DNA from 2 places in the Candidatus Pelagibacter sp. RS39 genome. Region 2 is predicted to be linked to the other one. Evidence: riboswitches for the same ligand, from Rfam matches in the RefSeq annotation. Region 2 holds a riboswitch; the other holds the start of a gene.
The links. A riboswitch is a leader RNA that binds a small molecule or an ion and turns the genes downstream of it on or off. The one in region 2 is predicted to bind S-adenosylmethionine.
Positions count from the first base shown of each region.

Region 1: it holds a riboswitch for S-adenosylmethionine, as region 2 does, so the genes downstream of both, B5L73_RS03635 (O-acetylhomoserine aminocarboxypropyltransferase/cysteine synthase family protein) here and B5L73_RS04755 (homocysteine S-methyltransferase family protein) in region 2, are expected to answer to the same signal.

Region 1 is NZ_CP020777.1:677,115-687,173, forward strand. It holds gene B5L73_RS03610 (AEC family transporter) at 1-312, opposite strand, end outside; gene B5L73_RS03615 (homoserine dehydrogenase) at 312-1,604, opposite strand; gene B5L73_RS06435 (hypothetical protein) at 1,597-1,758, opposite strand; gene argC (N-acetyl-gamma-glutamyl-phosphate reductase) at 1,755-2,777, opposite strand; gene rpsI (30S ribosomal protein S9) at 2,811-3,248, opposite strand; gene rplM (50S ribosomal protein L13) at 3,250-3,708, opposite strand; SAM riboswitch class V at 3,844-3,910, shown strand; gene B5L73_RS03635 (O-acetylhomoserine aminocarboxypropyltransferase/cysteine synthase family protein) at 3,912-5,240, shown strand; gene B5L73_RS03640 (COX15/CtaA family protein) at 5,233-6,249, opposite strand; gene B5L73_RS03645 (chorismate mutase) at 6,293-6,583, shown strand; gene B5L73_RS03650 (50S ribosomal protein L33) at 6,584-6,775, opposite strand; gene B5L73_RS03655 (MerR family transcriptional regulator) at 6,775-7,158, opposite strand; gene B5L73_RS03660 (integration host factor subunit alpha) at 7,151-7,444, opposite strand; gene plsX (phosphate acyltransferase PlsX) at 7,448-8,449, opposite strand; gene rpmF (50S ribosomal protein L32) at 8,468-8,650, opposite strand; gene B5L73_RS03675 (ubiquinol-cytochrome C chaperone family protein) at 8,653-9,114, opposite strand; gene B5L73_RS03680 (hypothetical protein) at 9,118-9,585, shown strand; gene B5L73_RS03685 (sodium-translocating pyrophosphatase) at 9,587-10,059, opposite strand, start outside.
Region 2 is NZ_CP020777.1:873,339-883,397, reverse strand. It holds gene B5L73_RS04775 (HesB/IscA family protein) at 1-168, shown strand, start outside; gene B5L73_RS06485 (hypothetical protein) at 226-396, shown strand; gene glnA (type I glutamate--ammonia ligase) at 400-1,806, opposite strand; gene B5L73_RS04765 (YbaK/EbsC family protein) at 1,948-2,427, shown strand; gene B5L73_RS04760 (DMT family transporter) at 2,424-3,311, shown strand; gene B5L73_RS04755 (homocysteine S-methyltransferase family protein) at 3,304-4,212, opposite strand; SAM riboswitch class V at 4,216-4,283, opposite strand; gene B5L73_RS04750 (aldehyde dehydrogenase family protein) at 4,711-6,240, shown strand; gene B5L73_RS04745 (DUF779 domain-containing protein) at 6,291-6,644, shown strand; gene B5L73_RS04740 (thioesterase family protein) at 6,661-7,134, shown strand; gene B5L73_RS04735 (GYD domain-containing protein) at 7,175-7,498, opposite strand; gene B5L73_RS04730 (ATP-binding cassette domain-containing protein) at 7,587-8,381, opposite strand; gene B5L73_RS04725 (ABC transporter permease) at 8,381-9,508, opposite strand; gene B5L73_RS04720 (substrate-binding domain-containing protein) at 9,571-10,059, opposite strand, start outside.

The DNA of each region.
Region 1 (10,059 bases), 200 kb from region 2:
ATTAGGCATTGTTAGTGGTGGAAGTTCTCTTATAATATCTTTAGTATTTAAAAGATATAGTATGATTGTTCCAATAATCATAAATCCTAAAATAGCTATTGCGTAATACCAAAAATAATTGATGAAAATATTAAATGAGATATTTACCGGGTTTAAAGCGTAAATAATCATTGCAGGTGTACCTACATTTGCTGCAAAATTAGTGATAAACGTAGTATCTATTTTAGGATTTTTTTTACCTAAGTAGTAACCAATGCCAACAACGAAAAAAACAGGAAACAAAACTTCAAAAAGTTTTATATAAATTTCCATTAACTATACAGTCTGATTAATGTTGGAAATTTTAAAATATTTCTATTCTTTCTAAATATCGATAAACAATTTCTTGCATTTTTTTCTGATGTTTTATGTGTAATTATGACAATAGTAGCTGAATTTCTTTTTTTATCAGGTGTTTGTATAATTCTTTTTACAGACATTTTATATTTAGCCAGTCGATTAGTTATAGAAGATAAAACACCTTGTTTATCTTTAACTTCAAATCTTAAATATAGAGAATTTGAGTAGTCATCATTATTAAAAGCCTTTACAACTTTTCTTTTATTTGAGGAAATTCCAAAGGGATATTTTATATTTCCTCTAAGAATAGACAATAAATCAGATAATAAAGAGGATGAAGTAGGCCCTGGTCCTGCGCCCTCCCCTTGAAGTATGCTCTCACCAACGGGCTTTCCCTCCGTAATAACAGCGTTCATAACACCATTTACATTACCTATGTACGTGTCTTTACTAACTAAACACGGATGAACAGTTTCAAATAAACGATTATTTATCATTTCACATATACCAAGTAACTTAATTCTAAGATTTAATTGTTTTGCAATTTTGATATCTTTTAAATCAATATTTTCTATACCTTCCATTATACATTTGTAATGTGAAATTTTATTATTGAATGCAAGAGCTGATAAAATTCTAACTTTTGCAAAAGCATCAAAACCATTCAGATCTAATTTAGGATTACCTGGTTCAGCATAACCAAGTTCTTGAGCTTTTTTTAAAACTTTATCAAAAGTCTCATTTGAATTTTCCATCTCTGTTAAAATATAATTAGTTGTTCCATTTAAAATTCCATAGACTTTCTTTATTTTATTTGTAGCTAAACCCTCCTTAATCGTTCTAAGTATTGGAATTCCTCCAGCAACAGAAGCTTCAAATTCTAAATTAACATTATTCTTCTCAGCTAATTTAGCTAATTCATTACCGTGTTTTGAAATTAAAGCTTTATTTGGTGTAATAACATTAATCTTATTCTTTAACGCCAACACAACAATTTTTTTTGAAATTCCGTCAGATTGACCAATAGACTCAAATAAAATATCTATTTTTTTTTCTTTAAAAATTTTGAGAGGATTAGTATAGAAGATTTTCTTATTAATATTGTACTTTCTTTTTTTATTTTTATTTTTTGCAGAAATTGCTACGATATTTATCTTTTTTCCTGTTTTTATTTCTATTTCTTTTTTTTTTAGTCTTAATTCATTGTAAAGATAAATGCCTACTTGACCCAAACCAACAATTGCAATGTTAACTATTTTATTCATCTATATTTGGATAATCACTGTTATCTACGTAAACTTTTAAATTTGATTTAAATTCTTCAAAAGTTAGATCTTTTGAAAAATTTATCTTTTTTTCAGTTTGAATAGGAGCACAAGAAATAACTAGAAAGAAAATAAATAATAATAATTTTTTCACAATAATCCCTCACTAATTTTATAACCAAATTTCAAATTCATATTTTGAACAGCTTGACCTGCTCCTCCTTTAATAAGATTATCAATGGCTGATAAAATTATTATCTTATCTTTAAATTTAGTTTTGCAGACTGAAATAAAGCAATAATTGGTATTCATAACGTCATTTGTGCTCAAAAAAGAGTTAACACTCTTTACTTTTACAAATTTATTCTTTTTATGAAATTTTTTCAAAATATTTTGTACTTTATTTAGAGTAATGCCTGGTTTTAAATCCAAATAGATAGTACTCAAAATTCCTCTAAACATTGGAATAATATGGGGTGTAAATGTAAAATTAATTTTTGAAGAGGTATAATTTTTTAATTCTTGTTGAATTTCAGAATTATGTCTATGAAACCCTACACCATACGCACTAAGAGATTCGTATAAATTCTTGTTTTTAAATTTTTTATGTACACCTCTTCCCGCTCCAGAATATCCAGATTTAGAGTCTATAATGATATTCTTTAAGTTGATCGATCTTTTTTTAACTAATGGAACAAGTGGTAAAAGTATTGATGTAGGATAACAACCTGGACACCCAATAATGCTAAATTTTTTAACTAATTTTCCTGTTATTTCAGGTAAAGCATAAATGCTATTTTTTATGTTACTTAACGCTTTATGTTTTTGTTTATACCATTTTAAATATTCAGAACCTTTTTTTAATCTAAAATCTGCAGCTAAATCAATTAAAGTATTTTTTTTTAATAAATCTTTTGAAATTATCTGAGCTTCTCCATTCGGAAGAGCGGTAAATATAATATCAACATAACTTAAGTATTTTTTATTGTATTTTGTAATTCTTGGTAACTTTTTTGACCTAAATGAATTATCATAAGATGAAATATTTTTTCCAACAGAGGAATTTCCGCATAGATACTTTATATTAATATTCTTATGTTTAATTAATAATTTAATTAATTGAATACCGATATAACCAGTAGATCCAGCAATTAGTACATTAAGCTTAGGCATTGTATATTATAACAGTTAAAAGTTAAAAAAGAATTATCTTTTAGAAAATTGAAAGCTTCTTCTAGCTTTTTTACGTCCAGGTTTTTTTCTTTCAACTGATCTGGAGTCTCGGGTGGTCAATTTTTCGGTTTTAAGTGTAGATTTCAGTTTTTCATCAAATAAAACTAAAGCTTTAGAAATCCCGTGAACCATTGCTCCTGCTTGTCCTGTTGGTCCTCCACCTTTTACACTGCACTTTACATCATATTCTGTTGCTTGATTTATAAGTTCAAAAGGTCTAACTATTTGCATTTTATGATTATCACTTGAAAAATAATCACTAAAAAGTTTACCATTTACATAAATTTTACCTGAGCCTTTTTTTAACCAAACTTTAGCTATTGAAGTTTTTCTTCTTCCAGTAGCGTACTTGCTATCTTTGAAGTCCAGCTTTATTTTAGGAGCTTTAGCTGATGTTTGAGTATTTTCCATTTTAATTTCGTGCTATGTTTTTAGAGTTTAATTTATCCAAGTGTATTACTTGAGGATTTTGAGCTGTATGAGGATGATCATTTCCAACATATATTTTCAATTTAGTAAGTTGTTTTTTTCCCAACACTCCCCCTGGAAGCATTCTTTTTACTGCAAGTTTTAGAGCCTCACCTGGTTTTTTTTTAGCAAGATTTTCAGGTGTAGTTTCTTTTATTCCACCAGGATGACCTGTATGTCTGAAGTATTTTTTATTTTGAAATTTATTTCCAGTGAATTTGATTTGTTCGATATTTTTAACAACTACAAAATCTCCATCGTCCATATGTGGTGTGAAAGTTGTTTTGTTTTTACCTCTAATAATTTTTGATATGACAGTTGCTAGTCTGCCTACTACAGCATTTTTAGCGTCTATTTCATACCAATTAGATGATAATTGATCTTTTTTAAGGAATTTTGTCATTGTGCGTGGATTAATACTATTAATAAGATCAAAGTCAAATTGATATTTTTATTGTTTTAAGCCTTTTTTTTGTTATATTAATAATGCCGATTTGTTCCTATTGCGGGCTTACAGCTAAAAAGGAAATCATCATACAAACTCGGTAGGCATTTGAACTGTATTGTGCGCCTAGCATAAAGCTAAAGCACTAAAAAAGGAGTAATATGAGTAAAAAAAGAAATAATCCTGAAACCATTGCCATACATGGTGGTGATTACAGAAGTGACCCAGCAACTAATGCTGTTGCTGTGCCAATATATAGAACAACGTCATATCAATTTCAAAGTACTGAACATGCAGCAAATTTATTTGCATTAAAGGAATTTGGAAATATCTACACAAGGATTATGAATCCAACTAATGATGTTTTAGAGAAAAGAATTGCAGCATTGGAAGGTGGATTATCTTGTGTAACGGTTTCATCAGGGCAAACAGCTTCGAGTTTTGCAGTTCTAAATGTTGCTCAATCAGGTGATAACATTGTTAGTTCTACGGATCTTTACGGCGGAACAGTTTCATTATTTACACATACCTTAAGTAAACTTGGGATTGAAATTAGATATGCTGATCCAAGTGATCCTAAAAACTTTGAGAAGGCAATAGATGATAGGACCAGAGCTTTTTATGGTGAGACATTACCTAATCCATATTTGAGAGTGTTCCCTATCAAAGAAGTTTCTGATATTGGAAGAAAATATAATATTCCATTAATAATGGATAATACTGCTGCGCCAATTATATGTAAACCAATAGAACATGGAGCGGCCGTCGTTATACACTCATTAACAAAATATATTGGTGGACATGGAACTGCTGTTGCTGGAAGCATAGTTGATAGTGGTAACTTTGACTGGACCGCAGATCCTAAAAGACAACCTTTATTCAATGAGCCTGATGCAAGTTATGGAGGTGTTGTTTGGGGAAAAGCTGTACCAGAATTAACCGGAGCTAATGTACCTTTTGCAGTCAGAGCAAGAGTTTGTTTGCTTAGAGATTTAGGTTCAGCTTTAGCACCAGATAATGCTTTTGCAATAATTCAGGGACTAGAGACCGTAGCTCTAAGAATGAAGCAACATTGTGAAAATGCTGAAAAAGTAGTTAATTTTTTAAAAAAACATAAAGAAGTAACTAAGGTTATATATTCCACTGAACATGAGAAGAAAATAGCTGATAGAGCTAAACAATATCTTAAAGGTGGAAATGGACCAATGGTTGGTATTGAACTTAAAGGTGGTATTGAGGCTGGGAAAAAATTTATTGAGTCTTTGAAAATGTTCTACCATGTAGCAAACATTGGTGATGCAAGAAGTTTAGCTATACATCCTGCTAGTACTACTCATAGTCAGTTGAACGAAAAAGAGTTAGCGGCATCAGGTGTGACTCAGAGTTATGTAAGACTTTGTATAGGTATTGAGCACATTGATGATATTATTGATGATTTAGATCAAGCCTTGAACAAGTCATCAAAAGGAAGTTTAAAAGCTGTTAGTTAAATTTTGTATTTAAATAAAAAAAATAAATACTTGAGCTAACTAAAAAAATTGAACTTATTTGGTGCAGAGATGCAACATAAATCTGTGCACCATATAAGACTGTGAAAATACCTAATATAATCTGAAGAATTATAAATATACCCAAATAATTAATAGATTTATATAAATCATACATCTTGTTTCTATAAATCTTATAGAAAATTGAAAAATAAAAAATTACTATCAAATAAGCTAAATTACGATGAATAAATTGTGCTAATGAGGGATCACTTAGAGCCGCAACTTTAAATAGATCATCAAAATTATTATCATCAGGAAAATATGAACTGCCCATTAAAGGCCATGAATTATAGATTTTTCCTGCATCCATACCAGAAACAAAGGCACCAATTGAAATTTGTAAAAAAATCAGGATTAAGAATAATAAAGGAATAAATATATTTAGTTTGTTTGTTGTGTTTCTTGATACGTTAATTTTTAGATAATTCCAATATATTAAAGATAAAATAAAAAAAGCAATGAGTAAATGTAAAGATAACCTAAAGTGACTTACATCTACTCTGTTAACTAATCCACTACTAACCATATACCAGCCAATGAAACCTTGAAAACATATAAGAAAAAAAATGAAATATAGATTTGATAATTTAGTAATCTTAATCTTAAAAGAAAAATAAATTAATGGTATTAAGTATCCAAGACCGATCAGTCTTCCAAGAAATCTGTGAGCCCATTCCCACCAAAAAATAACTTTAAACTCGCTTAAAGTCATATTGTAGTTTTGTAACTTAAATTCAGGGATTTGTTTATAAAGATTAAAATAAATAGTCCAATCATTTTGATTAAGAGGTGGAAAAAAACCAGAAAATAATTCCCATTCAGTTATTGAGAGGCCTGAGTCGGTAAGTCTTGTTAAGCCACCAACTATTATCATAAAAGATATAATCCAAAACATAAAGATTAACCAAATTGATAGCTGATTATTTATTTTTGCATTTGTTGTGTACATGTGGGGATAAATATAATAATTTTCATATTATCCAAATATATAAATGTCGCCTTTAAAAAGAAAAGAACTTAACAAGATAAGATTAAAGTTAGATAAATTGGATAATTCATTGATTAAACTAATTAAACAAAGAACTAATCTTGTAAATCAAGTTTTAAAACTTAAAGATAAAAAAAAGGAAATTATTGACAATAAAAGAATTAAAATTATTTTGAAAAATATCAGAAAAAAATCTCTAGCAAATAAGATAGACCCTAAAATTACCAATCGTATATGGAAAAATATGATTTGGTCCTATATTGATTACGAAAAAAGAAATTTTAAAAGAAAATAATTACTTACTATGCGGAGGAAGTTTTTTTTCAATAAAAACTTCATGTTTTCTAGTACTTGGGTTATATTTACGCGCTGAGAGTTTAACTTTAGCTTTTTCACCACCCGCTGGTTTTTTTACATAATAAAAAAATGGACTATCTGGTTTACTTTCGGGAACTAGTCTAACTTTTACGTGTGTTTTTTTTGCCATTATTTATAATCTTTTAAATTTTTAACAATTTTAGAAATTTTTAAAACTTTATTTTTAAAATTACTCGTTCTTATAGAATTATTTGAAATTTCGTCAAGGTTTAAAGTATCGTTAATATCTGGATTATCTAAGATTTTTTTTACTCCTTTAATAGTCATACCTTGGTCTTTAAGAAGAAATTTTATTTTTTTTAAAATATCGATAGTTTTTTGATCATAATATCTTCTATTAGAATTAAGTAATTTTGGTTTAACTTGTTTGAATTGTTTTTCCCAAAATCGAATAGTATGGGTTGAGAAAACTCCTTTTTTTTTTGAATTTAATCTTAAAATTTCAGCTACTTCACCTATTGTTTTATAAGCATTCTCAGATTTATCAGTCATTTCTATTAATGAATTCCTTAAATTGTTTTGAAGGTTTAAATAAAACCACATCTCTACTCGAAATAACTTTAGGTTCTTTAGTTTTGGGATTTCTGCCCACTCTAGATTTTTTTCTTCTTATTGAAAAAGTTCCAAATCCTGACAGTTTAAGTATTTTTTCTTCTTTTAAATTAAGAATAATTGTTGAAAAAAAATCATTAATAAGGTTTTCAGATACTTGCTTTGAAAAGCCTAGCTGCATATAAATTTGATTTATTAAGTCTTTTTTAGTTAAATTTATTCTCATTCTTTAAATGTTATGCTTTATTTTTTCTATCAAATTACCTTTAACAATCTTATTACAAACATCTAAAGAATTTGAAAACCCAATAAAATCAGTGCCACCATGACTTTTCACAACTGGGGAGTCTAAACCTAAAAAAATTGCGCCATTATATAGTCTAGGATCTAGTCGGTTTTTAAATTTTTTCAAATTATAAAAATTTAATACTGAAGAAATTTTTCCTATAAATGAACCAGTCATTGCTTTTTTTAATTCTTTAACAATAAAGTTTGCAGTTCCCTCTGCTGTTTTTAAAGCTATGTTCCCAGTAAATCCATCTGAAATAATTACGTTTATTTCACCATCCATAATTTGATTACCTTCAATATATCCTGCAAAATCATAATTTTCTGATTTTTTATTACTCAATATCTTAAATGTTTCTTTAATAGTTTCATTTCCTTTAAGTTCTTCAGAACCTATATTTAATAAACCTATATTTGGCTTTTTGTCTGGATATAAAGATGTGTAAAGAGATGCACCCATAATTGAAAAATCAAACAAATTTTTTGAGCTACACTCTATATTAGCACCTAAATCTAGTACGACACTCATTCCATTTTTATTGGGCCATAATGCTGATAATGCAGGCTTATCAATATCTTGGATCATCTTGAGATTTAATTTTGCAATTACTAGTAAAGCTCCAGTATTGCCTGCAGAAATAACTATATCTGCCTCTTTATTTTTGACACTTTCAATTGCAAGCCACATACTTGTGTCTTTACCCTTTTTTGCTGCTTCCAAAGGACTATCTGTACTTAAAACAAGATTTTCTGTATGAATTATCTCATAATGTTGACTTTCAATTTCATCTTTAAGCAATGAAATAATCTTATTTTTATCCCCAAAAATTTTAAAAAAATTTCCTTTATTCTTTTTATGATTATGAATTATACCATCGATAACCTTTTTGGGTGAATTATCTCCACCCATTGCATCCACTGCAATTTTAATCAAATCAGCCATTACTTAATATTAAATTATTTAATCTTTAGGGTCTATAACTTGACGGCCTTTATACATACCAGTTTTTAAATCTAAATGATGAGATAATCTGTATTCACCTGATTTTTTATCTTCAACTACATTTTTAGCTAAAAATTTCATATTCTTAGCTCTTCTCATTCCAGTCCTTGAAGGAGTTTGTTTACGTTTTGGAACTGCCATAATTATGGGTTAATTACACTTTTTAAATAAGAATTCAAAGTATTTTTTGATAAATTTGAATAGTAATTGTTGAAATAATCAACTAATTCCTCAATATTCTTAAAATTTTCCAGAAATTTAGATATGATTTCTCTCTTTTTTATATCCTCTAAAGTATCCCAGAAATGAATGTCAGAAACAATAGCATGAAAAACATTGATATAATCTTTCATTTTTTTGTTAATAGATTGATCACCATATCCAATTTCTCTTATACTTAGTTCTAGTTGTCTAAAATTAAAATCATAGATTTCTTGCAATTTTTTTTCATTTTCTTCAGATTTAAATACTTTTAAAAAAAAGGCAAAATGTAATAAAAAAACTAATAACCTATCATTAAAACTATCTTGTTTATCAAGACTTTTATATAGTGTTTTATTTGTAGTTAATTTAATTAATTTGTTATAAAAATATATATAATTCATTCCATGAAAATTATTTTAATTATTTTAACAATTTTCTTAAGTAGTTGTAAATTAAATAAAGTTGTCAAACATCATGGTATTCATAATTTAGAAGGTAAAAGTAAAGAATTATTAATTAATGAAACTAATATAAATCAAATAAAAAGTTTATTAGGTCCACCATCATCCACAAGTTATTTTAATGAAGATATTTTGATATATTTAGAAAGAAAAACATCTAATTCAAAATTATTAAAACTTGGAAAAAAAAAATTAATTGCAAATAATGTTTTGTTATTAGAAGTGGACAATAGAGGGATGTTAATTAACAAGGAGTTTTTAAACCAAGATGATCTAAATAAACTTAAATTTACTAACAAAACAACGAAAACAATTGCTGATCAAGAGTCTTTTGTGTCTAGAGCATTGTCTGGTGTAATGACTAAAATAGATGATCCACTTGGTAAAAAAAGAGGAACATTAGGTCGCTAACCTAACCAGCAATTACAGCTAACAATAACAATGCAACAATATTTGTTATCTTAATCATTGGGTTAACAGCTGGTCCTGCAGTATCTTTATATGGATCTCCAACCGTGTCACCAGTTACAGCAGCTTTATGAGCCTCTGAGCCTTTACCACCATGATTACCATCTTCGATATATTTTTTTGCATTATCCCATGCGCCACCACCAGCAGTCATTGAAACTGCAACAAAAAGTCCAGTTATAATAACACCTAGTAACATTGCACCAACTGACGCTAGAGCAGCAACTTGTCCACCAATTGAAAGAATTATAAAGTAAAGTACCACCGGTGAAAGAACTGGTAATAGTGATGGTATAATCATCTCTTTTATTGCAGCAACTGTTAATAAATCTACTAATTTGGCATAATCAGGTTTTTGTTTTCTTTTCATTATACCTGGATATTTCTTAAACTGTCTCCTAACTTCAACAACTACAG
Region 2 (10,059 bases):
GAATTGATCGAAGACAAAGGAGTAAAGGTTTATATTGATTCGGCTGCAGTTATGTACCTTTTAGGAACTGAAATGGATTATAAAAAAGAAGACTTTTCATCGTCATTTGTCTTCAATAATCCCAATGAAACCGAGCGTTGTGGCTGCGGAGAGTCTTTTAAAGTTTGATCCCATTTTGAACATATCAGAGTTGCAATAAACGCATAGATATGTAATATCCTATTTATGAACGTCTTTGAATTTAGAAATTTGCTAAACAGTGAAGACAGAAAAGAGAAGAGAAAAACTTTTATAAGATCTCTAATTAAATCTGTTGATACTGGTGCAAATGGAACACTTGATTACATTGTTAAAAAAGGTTCTGGCAAAAATAAAATTGCTAAAACTAGACAATAAAAATTAACAACTGTAATACATCTCAAACTCTATCGGATGAGGTGTGTGCTCAAAATTGTGTATTTCTTCAAACTTCAATGCAATATAAGCATCAATTTGATCATCAGTAAATACATTCCCTTGTTTTAAGAAATCTCTATCTTTATCAAGACTTTCCATTGCTTCTCTTAAAGATCCACAAACAGTAGGAATTTTTTTAACTTCATCTTCTGATAAAGCATAAAGGTCCTTATCAAAAGATTTACCTGGATCAATTTTATTCTTAATTCCATCTAAACCAGCCATTAACATTGCTGCAAAAGTTAAATATGGATTACCAGCCGCATCACCAAATCTAATCTCGCACCTAGCTGCTTTCTTACTTAATGTAATTGGAATTCTACATGATGCTGATCTGTTTCTTGCAGAGTAAGCTAATAAAACTGGAGCTTCAAATCCTGGAATTAGTCTTTTATAACTATTTGTAGTAGCATTTGAAAAAGCGTTTATTGCTTTTGCATGTTTTAAAATTCCACCTATGTAATGTAAAGCTGTATCAGATAAACCTGCATATTTATCACCAGAGAATAATGCAGTATCACCTTTCCAAATCGATTGGTGAACGTGCATTCCTGAACCATTGTCACCTTTGACAGGCTTAGGCATAAATGTAGCTGTCTTACCAAAAGAGTGAGAAACCATGTGTACAGCATATTTATAAAGCTGTAAGTTATCTGCTTGGTCTACAAGCGTTCCAAAATACATTCCAAGTTCGTGTTGACTAGGGGCAACTTCATGGTGGTGTTTTTCAACTTTAATTCCCATTTCCTTCATAGCTTTAAGATATTCACTTCTCATATCTTGCTCACTATCAACTGGTGGAACTGGGAAGTAACCACCCTTAATTCCTGGTCTATGACCCATGTTGCCATTTTCATATTCTCTTCCTGAATTGTAAGGACCTTCCTTACTATCTATTTTAAATCCGGTTTCATTCATGTCATTTTTGAATCTCACGTCATCAAACACAAAAAATTCAGCTTCAGGACCAAAATATGCTTTATCTCCAATTCCTGAACTTTTTAAATAAGCCTCAGCTTTTTTAGCTGTTCCTCTAGGATCTCTTTCATAAGGATCCTTTTTAATTGCATCTAAAACATCGCAAAAAAGATTTAATGTATTATGAGATGTAAATGGATCTACAATCGCTCTGGAATTGTCTGGCTTTAAAATCATATCAGACTCATTAATAGCTTTCCAACCAGCTATAGAAGAACCATCAAAAAAAATTCCTTCATTCAACATTTTTTCGTCCACCATTTTGGCATCCATGGTTACATGTTGAAGTTTACCTCTAGGGTCTGTAAATCTTAGATCTACGTATTCGATATCTTTATCTTTAATAGTTTTTAATACATCGCTTGAACTCATAATCTCTCCTTTATAATTCTGACCGTTGTAATAACAAAAAAAGACTGATAAATAATGCTCTTTTAATTGATATCACCTATGCATTTTTTACATAAGTTTAATAGGTAATGAGCAAATTAACTAACAATTAAAAGTTGAATAATGACTTTATTAAATAAAGAGCCAGTAAAACGAGTCGAAAACATCCTTAAAGAATTTGATCAATCTCTAAATATTATTGTTCTTGAAACTTCTGCTCGAACTGCCGATGAAGCTGCTTCATCTTTAGGTTGTGAGGTAGGAGCAATTGTAAAAAGTTTACTTTTTAAAACTGAAAATAGCTTCACTTTATGCTTAGTTGCTGGTGACAAAAGAGCTTCATTAAACAGTATTAAAAAATTACTTAAAATAAAGGATGCATCTATGGCTTCAGCTGAAGATGTAAAAAATATTACAGGTTATACTATTGGAGGGGTTTCACCTGTTGGTCATTTAAGAAAAATTGAAATTTTAATAGATAAATCTTTAAGTAGATTTAGATCATTATATGCTGCTGCAGGTCATCCAAACTGCGTATTTAAAATAGATTTTACAAAATTACAAAAAATTACAAACGGACATATCGAAGAGATTACTGAATGAGACAGCCTAAAATTATTGATTACCTTTTATTGGTTTTACTTGCATTAATTTGGGCATCTGCTTTTTTTAATATTAAGATTGCAACATACTCATACGGCCCAGTTACCATTGCATTTTTAAGAGTTTTCTTTGGTGCTATTCCAGTTTTATTACTTTGTTATTATAAAAATATTAAAATAGAAGCTTTCTCAAAAGATTGGCACTGGTTTGCTATGATAGGATTTATAAACTTGGTAGCACCATTTTTTTTAATAGCTTATGGAGTTCAATCAGTTCAAAGTAACTTAGCTGCAATTTTAATGTCTACAACACCTTTAAGTTCAACTGTGCTTGGTCATTTTTATACGACAAATGAAAAATTTAATTTTATTAAAACATTTGGGATTTTGATAGGATTCTCAGGAATACTTTATTTATTTTCAGATAATCTGTTAATCGATGAAAATAACTTTATATCTGCTTTGCTAATACTTTTAGGTTCAACTTGCTATGTAGTTGGTGGTGTACTTACTTTAAAAATTAGTAAGAAAAAAAATGAAAATGTGACTGGATCTATATTAATTTGGGCAACAATAATTTTGATACCACTTGTTTGTTTTATAGAACAACCTTGGAACCTAACACCAAGATTAGACTCAACTGTGTCAGTAATATATTTAGGTCTTGTTTCAACAGGTATAGCTTGGTTATTAAGATTTAGAATCTTAGTAAATAATGGATTAATTTTCCAATCCCAAGTATCATACTTAATTCCAATTTTTGGAACAATTTTAAGTTATATATTTTTAAAAGAATTAATTACCACAAAAGTGTTAATTTCTTTAATAGCTGTTTCAGTCGGAATTTATTTTGTAAGAAAAGCTGATTACAAAAAAACTACTTAAGCTTAGAAAAAGCTTTAATATGCAAAGGTGTAGTTTCACAACAACCACCAATTATTGTAGCTCCTGCATCTTTAAATCTTTTTGCAAACTCTAGCATTTTTTCTGGGGTCAAATCTTTTCGTACTCCAAGAAATTCATTTGGATTTCCTGTTTTGCTTTTATTGTATGCTCCAGTATAATTTGGTTTTGGATTAGTTTTAACAAAACCATTCAGTTTGAAACCAAATGGAATATTTAAACTTTTTATTTCTTTAAGATTTAAATCATAATTTTCTGGGGAAATGCATGATAAAATTATTCCTAGTAATTTTTCATGATTAATTTTGTTAATAATTTCAGAAATTTTTTCACCACTAGGTAAATTTGTACCCTCTGATATATGAGCTCCAATTAAATATGGTTTATTAAATTCTTTTATACTTTCTATAGCAATTTTAAATTCTCTTACACTGCTTAAGACATCAAAATAGAAAAAATCAATATATGGGTTTAATAGCTTTGCTTGACTATAAAAATTCTCTTTTATTTCTTCTTCTGATCTTGTATCAGCCTCATAAGTTAAATATTGAGGCGGCAATCCACCAGCAATAAAAGTTTTAGGATATTGTTTTTTTGCTTTTTGAGCTATTTCACCTGCTTTAATATTTAAATACTCATATTTATCTTCAACATTATTATCTTTTAATCTAATCTTTCTAGTTGTGAATGTAGTCGTTACAATTACTTCAGCACCAGACTTAATAAAGTCTAAATGTGTATCCAATAATAACTGATGATATTTCTCATGAAGTAATGCATTCGCACTCCACAAAGTTCCATTAGGTTCCATACCCCTAGCTAAGAGCTCCTGACCCATGCCACCATCTAAAATTCTTGTTTGTTTAAAAAAATTAATGTCCATAATATCCTCACTGTTTTAGTGCTTAAGCTTTATGCAAGGCGCACAATATAGTTCAAATGCCTGCAGATTGATTATTATGGGATTTCCATTTTAGCTGTTATTGCCCGCAATAGGATCAAATCGGCAAAGTCTTTATACTAGAATTAAAATTAAAAATCTTTGTTAATAATATCTACAAATACTGATCATTTTTTTTTAGATACAACATATAGTATTTTTTTCAATTATAAGTAGTAAATAAAATTTTATAAAAATAGACAGCACCTTCATTTACTAGTTTAATTAAGTATGGCTACTCAAAGAAAGAAAAAAGCTAAGCCAAAGACCAAGAAAAGAAAAATTAAATTGGTCAAATCATCTAGAAAAAAAATAAAGACGAAAAGAAAAGTTAGGACAAAAAAGTCTGCGACTAAGAAACGTTCAAAAAAATCTAGAAAAAATAATAAGCTTAAATCAATAAAAAAAACAAGAGGAGTAAAAAAAATGAGTGCAGAAGCTATGAAAGTGTCATCTGTATTGGATACTTCTCATTTGAAAGTTAAATTTCCATTTAAAGCAAAATATGGAAATTACATAAATGGAAAGTTTGTAGAACCAAAATCTGGAAAGTATTTTGATAATACATCTCCGATTTCAAATGAAGTAATCTGTTCAGTTGCGCGATCAAATGAAAAAGACGTAGATGCAGCATTAGATGCAGCTCACGCAGCTTTCCCAACTTGGGGCAAAACTTCAATTACGGAAAGATCAAACATTCTTCTCAAAATTGCAGATGTCATTGAGAAAAATCTTAATGTGTTAGCAACAGCTGAATGTTTAGATAATGGTAAGCCAATAAGAGAATGTATGGCTGCTGATTTACCACTAGTAATAGATCATTGGAGATATTTTGCTGGAGTAATCAGAGCAGAGGAAGGTTCAGTTGCTGAAATCAGTAACAGTGAATACTCTTATCACATTCCAGAACCACTAGGTGTAGTTGGACAAATTATACCTTGGAACTTTCCATTATTAATGGCAACTTGGAAACTTGCTCCAGCTTTAGCAGCAGGAAACTGTGTAGTGCTAAAACCAGCTGAGCAAACACCAGCATCCATCATGTTACTTATGGAACTAATTGGAGATTTATTACCTCCAGGAGTAGTTAACGTTGTAAGTGGCTTTGGTTTAGAAGCTGGAAAACCACTAGCATCATCAAAAAGAATCAAAAAGATTGCTTTCACTGGTGAAACAACAACTGGTAGATTGATTATGCAATACGCATCTCAAAACTTAATACCAATTACGTTAGAGCTAGGTGGAAAATCTCCTAACATTTTCTTTGAAGACGTCATGGCAAAAGATGATGACTTCTTTGATAAATGTTTAGAAGGTTTTGCAATGTTCACATTAAACCAAGGTGAAGTTTGTACTTGTCCAAGCAGAGTGCTAGTTCAAGAGTCTATCTATGATAAGTTCATGGAGAAAGCTATTGCTAGAACAAAAGCTGTTAAGCAAGACAATCCTTTAAAAATGGAAACAATGATTGGTGCACAAGCATCATTAGAACAAATGGAAAAAATCAAATCTTATCTAGATTTAGGTAAGAAAGAAGGTGCCAAAGTTCTATGTGGTGGAAATGTTGCAAAAATCAATAGTGGTTTAGAAAAAGGAAACTACATTGAACCAACTATTTTTGAGGGTAATAACTCAATGCGTATCTTCCAAGAAGAAATTTTTGGACCAGTTGTATCAGTAACTAAGTTTAAAGATGAAGCAGAAGCATTACAAATTGCTAATGATACTCTTTATGGTTTAGGTGCTGGTGTTTGGACTAGAAATGGAAATATCGCTTACAGAATGGGTAGAGAAATACAAGCTGGTAGAGTTTGGACTAACTGTTACCATGCTTATCCTGCACATGCTGCATTCGGTGGATACAAACAATCTGGTATCGGAAGAGAAACACATAAAATGATGCTTAACCACTACAGACAAGTGAAGAATCTTCACGTGTCTTACAGTGAAAAGAAATTAGGCTTCTTTTAAAAACAAACTAATATATAATGGCCCGTGAGGAATCACGGGCCATATTTTTTATGAAAGTAAAAGCAACAGACTCAGCACTTAAATTAATTGAAGAGCTCAAAGCTCAACATGGTGAAGAGCTATTATTTCACCAATCTGGTGGATGTTGTGATGGAAGTGCACCAATGTGCTATCCAAAAAATGAATATATGGTTGGCTCAAGTGATGTAAAATTAGGTGAAATTGGTGGACTGCCTTTTTACATGAATGATGATCAATATGAAAAATGGAAACATACCGATTTAACTATAGATGCAGTTAAGGGTATTGGTGGAATGTTTTCTTTAGATAATGGCACTGGAAAAAGATTTTTGACAAAATCTGAGATTTGTTTAGTCGTAGATAACGATAACAAAAAAAATTAATCATTTTAGATATTAGATGTCTGTTTATCTTAGCTCTCAAAAAATCATTAAAGATTGGATAGATTATAATGATCATATGAACGTATCATATTATCTTTTAATCTTTGATAAATATGGAGCAGATATTTTGAATAGTATTTTTAAAATGGGAGAGCATTCAGCAAAAACAACTGGCAAAAGCACGATGATTGTAGAGTCAAATATTACCTATAATCAAGAGCTCAAAGTTGATGATGAGGTTGATGTTAATCTAATTTATTTTGATCACGATAAAAAAAGACTGCAATATAAAATGGAGATGGTTCATAAAGAAAAAAAGTTTCTCGCATCAACTATAGAAGTTCTCGCTTTATATGTTGATCTAAATAGTAGAAAAGTTTCTGAATTTGAAGATGAAAAAGTAAAAATTATGGATGATTATATCCAAAAACATTATTCAAAATTTAATAATGAAAATCTTAAATTTTCTTCAAAATTAAAAAAAAATTAATATAACTCCTAGCTATTAGACCAGGAGTTAATATTAAAAATTATTTACCAACTGGTCTATAAGCAGAAGCAGCTTTTGCCGCTTTTTCTGCAGCTTTATTGAAATCAACAGCTTCCATGATATTCATATCTTCAATAGTTCCTGTTGATTGCATTAACATTTTCATTCCAGCCATAGTTTCAAAATCTGATCCCTCAATTATAGCGATGAAATCATATGCTCCTCTTAATGTCATCATCTCTAAAAGTTTTCCGCCAGCAGCTTCAGTAATTTTTTTTGCGGCTTCTTGTCTATTATCAGATGGGTTTTTTACAAAACCAGCAAGACCTTGAGTTGAATATTTACCTAATACAACAAACTTCATTTAACCTCCTATTTTTTATATTAATTATAACAAACCAAATTATTTTTAGATATGATAAATAAGCAAATGTGATTTGAGATTGGTAAAATTAATTTGTAGCTATCCTGTCTATCTCTTTTAATTCAACTTCAAGTTTATCAAGCTCTTCTCCACCTGCCATCATACTTAAAAGTTTTTCTCTAGAAATATCTTTTTTTTGAAATGTGCCCATGCTTCTACCTCTATTTAAAACTGTAAAACTATTACCAACAGGGTAGGCATGGTGAACGTTGTGAGTAATTAATATTACTGCTAATCCTTGTGAAGCAGCTTTCACTATATATTTTAAAACCATAGATGCTTGGTGTACTCCAAGCGCAGAAGTAGGTTCATCTAAAACTAAAACTTTTGCACCAAAATAAATTGCTCTAGAAATTGCCAAGCATTGTCTTTCACCACCAGACATCGTACCTACTGCTTGAGATGGATCTCTTACATCAATCCCAATCTGACCCATTCTTTCAGCAGCAATCTTATTAGCTTTTTCAATATCAAATGTCTTAAAAAAAGGTAAACCCTTTTGGGGCTCTCTTCCCATAAAGAAATTTCTAGTAACACTCATTAAAGAAACTAAAGCAAGATCTTGATATACAGTTCCTATTCCAATATCTAGAGCATCTCTCGGAGAGTCAAAAACTATTTCTTTATCTTCAAATATTATTTTACCTTCATCAGGTCTATGAACACCTGCCAAAGTTTTTATTAAAGTTGATTTCCCAGCTCCATTATCACCAAGGAGACACATGATTTCTCCTCTTTTTAATTTCATAGTCACATCTTTCAAAGCTATTACTTTACCAAAAAATTTACTGATGTTATTAAATTGAACTAAGTATTCAGACATTATTTTGTTTCTGTAACTTTTTTTCTAATATAATTATTAAACACTACAGCAATTAACATCATTGCTCCTAAAAAAACTTTGAACCAATCTGTGTCTACATCTGTATAGAATATACCCATAGAAACTGTTCCAAAAATAATTGCACCTAAAGCTGCTCCAATTGCAGAACCATAACCTCCAGTCAACAAACAACCACCAACAACTGCTGCAGCAATAGCTTCTAATTCTTTTAATGTTCCTCTCATTGTATCTGCTGATCCTGCATCTAATACTTGAATACATGCAAATATAGTTGAAGCAACTGCAGTACCAATAAATAAGCTTATTTTAACTCTTCCAACTGGAACACCAACATTTGTAGCACCAACTTTGTCACCACCTGAAGCAAAAATCCAGTTTCCATATCTAGTTTTCATAAGTATCCAAGTTGCAAATAAAGTAAGAGCAATGAACCAAATAACTGAAGGTGGAATTCCTGTTGCTAAAGGAGTACCATCAGTTCTTAACTCAATTAACTTCATTGATCCAAGCCAAGTGAACAACCATTGAAATGTATCAGTAGCAAATATCCATGCAATTGGATCATCTTCTATTAAAACCCTTAAACCAGGAACTTGCGTTCTTCCAGTTATCAATCTTGTAATCGCTAAGGTTGCTCCTCTTAATATAAATAGCATTGCAAGTGTAACAATAAATGATGGGAGTCCAGATTTGACTACCATTATTCCATTAAAATAACCGATCAAAACTGCCATAGCAAAAGCAAAAACTATTGCCATCCATAAAGGCCATCCCCAATAAATAGCTGGTATCGCAATACAGATACCAGCAAAACCAATCATAGAACCAATTGATAAATCAAATTCTCCACCAATCATCAACATGGCAGCAGCAATAGCAATAATTCCTAAGTTAGCTGATACATCTAAAAAGTTTAATGTTCCATAGGCGCTAAACATTCCTGTATCACCAGCAACAATTCCAAAAAATATGAATACTAAAATTGCCCCGCCTAAAGCCCCAAGTTCTGGCCGATTTAGTAAAACTTTTAATGGAGAAATTTCTTTAAGTCTTTCATCTTGTCCACTTTGTTTTTTGGATTGAATACTTTGTGACTTAATTGACATGTAATATTATGTGAAATTTAAAAAAAGGCCTGAGTAATATTACTCAGGCCTTTTAATTATTTTTATCTATAACCTTGAGCTGCCCACTTAATTACTTTTGAAGCATTGTCAGGAGTTACAAATCCAGGACCAGTCATAACTACACCAGCTGGCATTGTTCCCCATCTCATATATTGTCCAAAAATAGCAATTGGTAGGTAACCTTGTAAGTATTGTTGTTGGTCAATTAAAAACTCTACTTTACCTGCAGCAGCAGCTTTTAACATGTTTGGAGACATATCAAATGTTCCAAGTTTCACAGATCCAACTTTTCCAGCAGCTTCTAAAGCTTTGAGAGCCGCTTCACCAGATAAACCTGCACCTAAAGTTAGTATAGTGTCATATCCACCACCTAATTTAGCAGCAACAGCTTTTTGAATTTCAGTTGGGTCATTAGATGTACCTAAAATATCTACAGATCCACCAAAACCTTTTTTGAAACCAGCACATCTTCTATCTAGTGCAACGTTACCTACTTCATGGTTAACGCATAATGCTTTTTTACCACCAGC